2 regions of the Streptomyces sp. SJL17-4 genome follow, and region 2 is predicted to be linked to the other one. Evidence: riboswitches for the same ligand, from Rfam matches in the RefSeq annotation. Region 2 holds a riboswitch; the other holds the start of a gene.
What was found. A riboswitch is a leader RNA that binds a small molecule or an ion and turns the genes downstream of it on or off. The one in region 2 is predicted to bind cobalamin.
Positions count from the first base shown of each region.

Region 1: another riboswitch for cobalamin. It lies ahead of N5875_RS29785 (cobalamin biosynthesis protein); the one in region 2 lies ahead of N5875_RS13130 (ribonucleoside-diphosphate reductase subunit alpha).

Region 1 is NZ_CP104578.1:6,629,552-6,632,923, forward strand. It holds gene N5875_RS29780 (cobyric acid synthase) at 1-356, opposite strand, end outside; gene N5875_RS29785 (cobalamin biosynthesis protein) at 353-1,327, opposite strand; cobalamin riboswitch at 1,361-1,493, opposite strand; gene N5875_RS29790 (hypothetical protein) at 1,616-1,837, opposite strand; gene N5875_RS29795 (inorganic phosphate transporter) at 1,850-3,130, opposite strand.
Region 2 is NZ_CP104578.1:3,031,880-3,035,251, reverse strand. It holds gene N5875_RS13130 (ribonucleoside-diphosphate reductase subunit alpha) at 1-1,434, opposite strand, end outside; cobalamin riboswitch at 1,567-1,716, opposite strand; gene N5875_RS13125 (GNAT family N-acetyltransferase) at 1,755-2,255, opposite strand; gene N5875_RS13120 (hypothetical protein) at 2,299-2,904, opposite strand; gene N5875_RS13115 (sodium:solute symporter family protein) at 2,988-3,372, opposite strand, start outside.

The DNA.
Region 1 (3,372 bases), 3.6 Mb from region 2:
GCCATCACCGGCTCGAAGAGTTCCTTCTGCCGCCCCCCGTGGTAGCCGCGGGCGGACAGCTCGCCCACCGGCTTGCCCATCAGGACGACCTGGCTGGAGCGGTCGCTGCCCGGCTTGAGCAGCACCGGGTTCATCAGGGCGGTCGGCTCCACCCGCGCGGCCTGCGCCTGCATGGCCTGGGCGCGGCCGATCTCGGCGCCCTCGCGGGTCACGAAGGAGTTGAGGGACATGTTCTGCCCCTTGAACGGCGCCACCTTCAGGCCCTTGCGGACCAGCCAGCGGCAGATGCCGGCCGTCACGACGCTCTTGCCGGCGTCGGACGTGGTCCCGGCGACGAGCAGCCCCCCACCCCTCATGCGTTCCTCCGCTTCAGCGCGCTCACGATGGTCCGGCCGCCCACGCAGGCGGCCAGGGTCAGTCCGGTGATCCGGCGGGAGAGCCGGACCGCCCGGTCGATGTCGGCCACCTCGACGGCCCGCCCGGTCCCGTTGAGCACGGGCCGGTGCTCGACCCGTCCGGCGTACGACAGGGTGCCCCCGAGGCGTACGCCGAGGGCGCCCGCGAAGGAGGCCTCGACGGGGCCCGCGTTGGGGCTGGGGTGCTTCGCCGCGTCGGTTCGCCAGGCGTTGAGCGCACCGCGCGGGTTTCCGCCGGCGACGGTCGCGAGGACGGCCGTCAGCCGGGCCCCGGGCCAGCCGGCCACGTCGTCGAGCCGGGCCGAGGCCCAGCCGAAGCGGCGGTGGCGCGGCGACTTGTGGCCGACCATCGCGTCGAGGGTGTTGACGGCCCGGAAGCCGACGAGGCCGGGTACGCCCGCGACCGCGCCCCAGAAGAGGGCGCCGACCACGGCGTCGGAGGTGTTCTCGGCGACCGATTCGACGACCGCGCGGGCCATCGCGGGTCCGTCCAGGGACTGCGGGTCGCGCCCGCAGAGATGCGGCAGCCGCTCCCGGGCGACGTCCAGGTCCCCGGCGGCGAGCGCGCCGCCGATCGCGCGGGCCTCCCGGCCCAGGGTCGTACCGCCGACGACCGCCCACACGGAGGCGGCGGTCAGGGCGACGGCGGCGGCCGGCCGGTTCCGTACGGCCCGGGCGGCGAGCGCTCCGAGGGCGACGGTGGAGCCGGCGCAGACGGCGGTGTGCAGGGCACCCCAGCCGCGGTGGTCGTGGTGGAGGCGGTTCTCGACCGCGGCGGCCGCCCGGCCGAACGCGGCGACGGGATGTCCGCGGCGTGGATCGCCGACGAGCAGATCGACGGCGAGACCCGCGGCCGCTCCGTACGCGAATCCGTCCGGGGACAGGCGGCTGGTACTGCTGCGGCCGGGCATGGCGCATGTCCTCACTCAGGGTCCGCGCCCTGGATCGACGTGACCGGCGGCGAGAGTTCCTGGCTCCCGGACCCTTCGGATCCGGTCACAGTGGCGGGACCGCGCCGGATTCGCACCGGACTTCCTCTACTGCCGCCGTAATGGCCTCGGCAGTCCACCACGGCCCGAGAACACCCGTCAACTCACTCTTGACCTGCACCGGGTCACTGTGCGAAGCACCACAAACACGGCGGCGGGGCGGTCCGCACCCCGAAGGTACGGACCGCCCCGCCGGTCACGCTCGGACCGTCAGACGACGATCAGGTAGATGCCGTACGCCACGGCCGAGAGGCACAGGGCGAAGCAGGCGTAGGCGCCGGTGCGGGCCAGGGTGGCGGAGCCTCCCTGGGCGGCGGCCTGCTCCTGCTTGGAGAGGCCGATGATGCCGAGGGTGAAGAGGCCCACCAGGGCGACGGTCGCCACGAGGCTGACTCCGAAGACGGAGCCGAGAGCTGCCCAGTCGATCTTCATGTCGTTCGTTCCTTACACCGCTGCGGCGGGGGCGGGGGGCGCGGCCGGGTCGGTGGGAGCCGGTGCGGGGATGGTGGTCTTGAGCTCCTCGTCCGCGACGGCGGCGACGGAACCGGCGGCCGGCGGCGGGGTGACGGCCGCGATCGCGGTGGTCACCACACCCGCGGGCTCGGCGGCAGTGTCGTCGCCGTCGGCGGCGGCGTTCACGTTGTTGTGGTCGACCGGCTTGCGGCGGGACAGTGACCAGATGACGCCCGAGCCGGCGACGAGCAGGACCGCGACGGCGGCGATGCCCCAGGGGCCCTGCTTGGTGAGGAACTCGGCACCGGCGGCGACCAGGCCCGCGGCGGGCAGGGTCAGACCCCAGGCGACGAACATCCGGGTCGCGGTCGACCAGCGGACGACACCGCCCTTGCGGCCGAGACCGGCGCCCATCACGGCACCCGAGCAGGACTGGGTGGTGGAGAGGGAGAAGCCGAGGTTCGAGGAGGCCAGGATGACCGTGGCGGCGCTGGTCTGGGCGGCGAAGCCCTGCTGCGGCCGGAGGTCGGTGAGGCCCTTGCCCATGGTGCGGATGATGCGCCAGCCACCGAGGTAGGTGCCCAGGGCGATCGCGACACCGGCGGAGACGATGACCCACATCGGCGGGTTGGAGCCGGGGGCGAGGACGCCGCCGGTGACCAGGGCCAGGGTGATGATGCCCATCGTCTTCTGGGCGTCGTTGGTGCCGTGGGCGAGGGAGACGAGACCGGCGGAGGCGATCTGGCCGACCCGGTAGCCCTTGGCGGTGTGCTTCTCGTCGGTCTTGGCGCCGATCTTGTACGTCAGCCGGGTGGCCAGCATCGCGGCGAGGCCGGCGACGAGCGGCGCGGCGACGGCCGGGATGAGGACCTTGGTGACGATGGTGGAGCCGTTCACGGCCGACCAGCCGGCCGACATGACCGCGGCACCGATGAGACCGCCGAAGAGGGCGTGGGAGGAGCTGGACGGAAGTCCGAGCAGCCAGGTCAGGAGATTCCAGAGGATCGCGCCGACCAGCGCCGCGAAGATCACCTCTGTACGAATGCCCTCTTCGTTGATGATCCCGCCGGAGATCGTCTTGGCGACCTCCACGGACAGGAACGCGCCGACGAGGTTCAGCACGGCGGACATGGCCACCGCCGTCTTCGGCTTGAGAGCACCGGTCGAGATGGTCGTCGCCATCGCGTTCGCGGTGTCGTGGAAACCGTTCGTGAAATCGAACACGAGAGCTGTCACGACCACAATGGCGAGCAGCAGCGTGATGTGTTCCATTTACCCAGGCAATCGTTTGAGGTCAGTGGCTGGACGAACGTAAGCAACCTGAGTGAACGGAAGGTGAACTGGGTCGGGCGTTGTGGTGTCTCAAACCGGCGTCAAGGGATTCCGTTTACGGCTCCGGCCCGTCGGCTGTCCACGATGCGGTCACCCCGCAACCCCGGGTAATACCGGCTATCACCGGGCACATGCGACCTGCCCCGGTTCCTCCTCCGCCACCCGGTTCCGACCCCTGGACG
Region 2 (3,372 bases):
GACGGTCGCGTCGAGGCGCTCCCAGTCGATGTCCTGGGTCGAGGTGTCCACGAACGCGCCGAGGTTGACCGAGCCCAGGTTGCAGACCGCGGTCTCGCCGTCGTCGGTGACCTCCAGGATCTCCGTGCAGAGGTTGGAGGAGTGGACGGTGTGGCCGGGCTCGGCGGTCTGGTTGGCCGTCCGGTTCGAGGCGTCCTTGAAGGTCATCCAGCCGTTGCCGGTCTGGGCCAGGGTCCGCATCATCCGGCCGTACAGGTCGCGGGCCGGCATCGTCTTGCGGGCCAGGCCCGCGGCCTCGGCCTTGCGGTAGGCGGCGTCGAACTCCTCGCCCCACAGGTCGACCAGCTCGGGCACGTCCGCCGGGGAGAACAGCGACCAGTCGGCGTCGGCGTTGACGCGGCGCATGAACTCGTCCGGGATCCAGTGCGCCAGGTTCAGGTTGTGCGTCCGGCGCTGGTCCTCGCCCGTGTTGTCGCGGAGCTCCAGGAACTCCTCGATGTCCGCGTGCCAGGTCTCCAGGTAGACGGCGGCGGCGCCCTTGCGGCGGCCGCCCTGGTTCACGGCGGCGACGGAGGCGTCGAGGGTCTTCAGGAACGGCACGATGCCGTTGGAGTGCCCGTTGGTGCCGCGGATCAGCGAACCGCGGGCCCGGATGCGGGAGTAGGAGAGGCCGATGCCGCCCGCGTGCTTCGAGAGGCGCGCGACCTGGTGGTAGCGGTCGTAGATGGAGTCCAGCTCGTCCTGCGGGGAGTCCAGGAGGTAGCAGGAGGACATCTGCGGGTGGCGGGTGCCGGAGTTGAAGAGCGTGGGGGAGGAGGGGAGGTAGTCGAGGCGGCTCATCAGGCCGTACAGCGCCGTGACCTCGTCGAGCGCGCGGACCGTCGCGTCCTCCGCCAGGCCGCAGGCCACGCGGAGCATGAAGTGCTGCGGGGTCTCGATCACCTTGCGGGTGATCGGGTGGCGCAGCAGGTAGCGCGAGTAGAGGGTGCGCAGACCGAAGTAGCCGAAGCGGTCGTCCCCGGCCGCGTCGATGGTCGCGTCGAGCCGGTCCGCGTGCAGCGCCACGAACTCGGCGGTGCGGTCGGCGATCAGCCCCTCGCGGTGACCGACGGCGACGGAGGCCGAGAAGGAGAACGAGCCCTGGCCGGCCGCCTCGTCGGCGATCGTGATCGTCAGGAGCCGGGCGGCGAGCCGGGAGTACGCCGGGTCCTCGGCGATCAGACCGGCGGCCGACTCGGTGGCCAGCTCGCGCAGTTCCGCCTCGTCCGCGACGGCGCTGCGGCCGCGGAGCGCGGCGGCGGCGACCTTGCCGGGGTCGGTGTCGGGGAGATCGGCGGTGAGGTCGGTCAGGGTCCGCAGCAGCACGGTCCCGGGGCCGTCGCTCTCGACCGCGGTAGCCTCGGCGGACGCCGGATCGGCGGGCGCGATGGTCACGTGGGGGCTCTCCCTCGCTCGGCTCGGGGCCGCGGCGGGGGAAGGCGGGCAGGCGGGCATCCGTAACGCCGGACGCGACGCTTCCACCGGCCCACTCCGCGAGGCCCGGACGTCAGTGGCACCCGGAACGGACGGACCGGATGCGCCGTCGGCAGGTCCTCGGACTCACCTCGCCCGAATACGTCGTATCCGTACGAAGCACACCGTTGCGGGACAGTTCCGGATTCGCGCCGGATTCCCCTGCGTCGACAGCGAGGACGAGCATACATGTGGGGGGCGTCGCTCGCGGAACCCCCCACATGTTGTGTCGCGCCGTGGACTCAGAACTCCAAGGAGTAGGTGCGCAGTCGGTGGTCGGGGATCGGCTCCCAGTCCCGGTCCGGGGTGCGGACGAAGCCCAGACGCTCGTATATCCGGTGCGCGGAGACCATCGTGGCGTCCGTGGACAGCACGAGGCGGCGGCACCCGGGGAGGGCCCGTGCCCGCTCGACGCAGGCCCGTACGAGGGCCTCTCCGACGCCCCGGCCGCGGGCCTCCCGGGAGACCACGAGCATCCGGAACTCCGCCTCGCCCTCGACCGCGATGTCCGCCCACGGGGTGCCGCCGGTGGCGAAGGTCACCCCGCCGAGCAGCCGCCCGTCGCCGTCCTCGGCGACGAGCACCTCGCTCTCGCGCGCCCGCCGGGCCGTGTCCCGGAGCACGTGCAGATACGAGTCCTCCGCTCCGTACTTCAGCAGCCCGTCGTCCAGATAGGTCCCCGCGGTGAGCTCACCGAGGGCCTCGTACTCCTCGGGCCGTACCGCCCTGATCATGAAGTCCATGAGAGCAGTGTGCCTCCGGCCGGCCGGAGGCCCCCAGCGGGCTTCAGCCACCGGCGCCCACCGAGTTGTCGGGGGCGCCGTCCCCCACCGGCGGGAGATCGCCCCGCTCGACGGGCTGCCCGCCGCCCGTCCGCTCCGGCAGGACGGCGTCGAGCTCGGCGACGTCGGCGCGGTGGGTGCGTTCGGCGGCGCCCTTGAGTGCCTCCCGCTCCACCGTGAGAGGGGCGGCGACCTCGACGCGCAGCCCGTTCTGGGCGCGCACGTACGCGTGCTGCCCGGCGGTCCGCAGGTACCAGCGGTCGCCGTCGCGGACGCAGCCGTCCGGCCCGGCGTCGTTCGCCGCGGCGCACTCCTTCTCCGCGAACGGGCGGCGCTCGGCGGAGACGGTCAGGCGGACGCCGTCCTTCCGCAGGTAGGTGACCTGGAAGCCGTCGTCGCCGATGACCCCCGACGCCATCCGGGAGGCCTCGAAGCCCTCGGCCTCGGTGACGTACACATGGTCCTTGTCGGTCTGTGCCCAGCGGGCACGGGCGTCCAGCTCGGCGGGGCCGGGCGCAGGGCGGCCGCCCGCCGTCTCGGAGCCGCAGCCGGTGACGGCGAGGGCGACGGGGAGCAGGGCGAGCAGGGTGAGTCGTGATCCGGTGCGCATGTCCCGCATCCTCGCCCGGGGACGGCGAAGGCCGCCATGCCTCCGGGGGAGGCAGGGCGGCCTTCGTCAGGTCCGGCGGTGGATCAGTGGGTCTCGGCGCCGAGCTTCGCGAGCTTCGGGTCGACCCCGCGGTCGCCCGCGTCGGCCGTGTAGTCCTCCGGGGAGGTCTGGTCGACGCCCTCGGGGGCCTTGACGGCCTTGAGGACGAAGGTCAGGACGACCGTGACGAGGACGTTGAGGACGAAGGCGGTGAGACCGATGTAGCCGATCTCGCCGATGCCCGGGATCTCCGCGGAGGAGCCGCCGAAGTGCTTCTGGGTCGGGCTGGCGACCCCGTACGCGGCGACCGTGCCGTAGATCATGCCGACGGCCCAGCCGGCGAGCAGCGCCCAGCGGTGGAACCAGCGGGTGAAGAGACCGCCGACGAGGGCCGGGAAGGTCTGCAGGATCCAGATGCCGCCGAGCAGC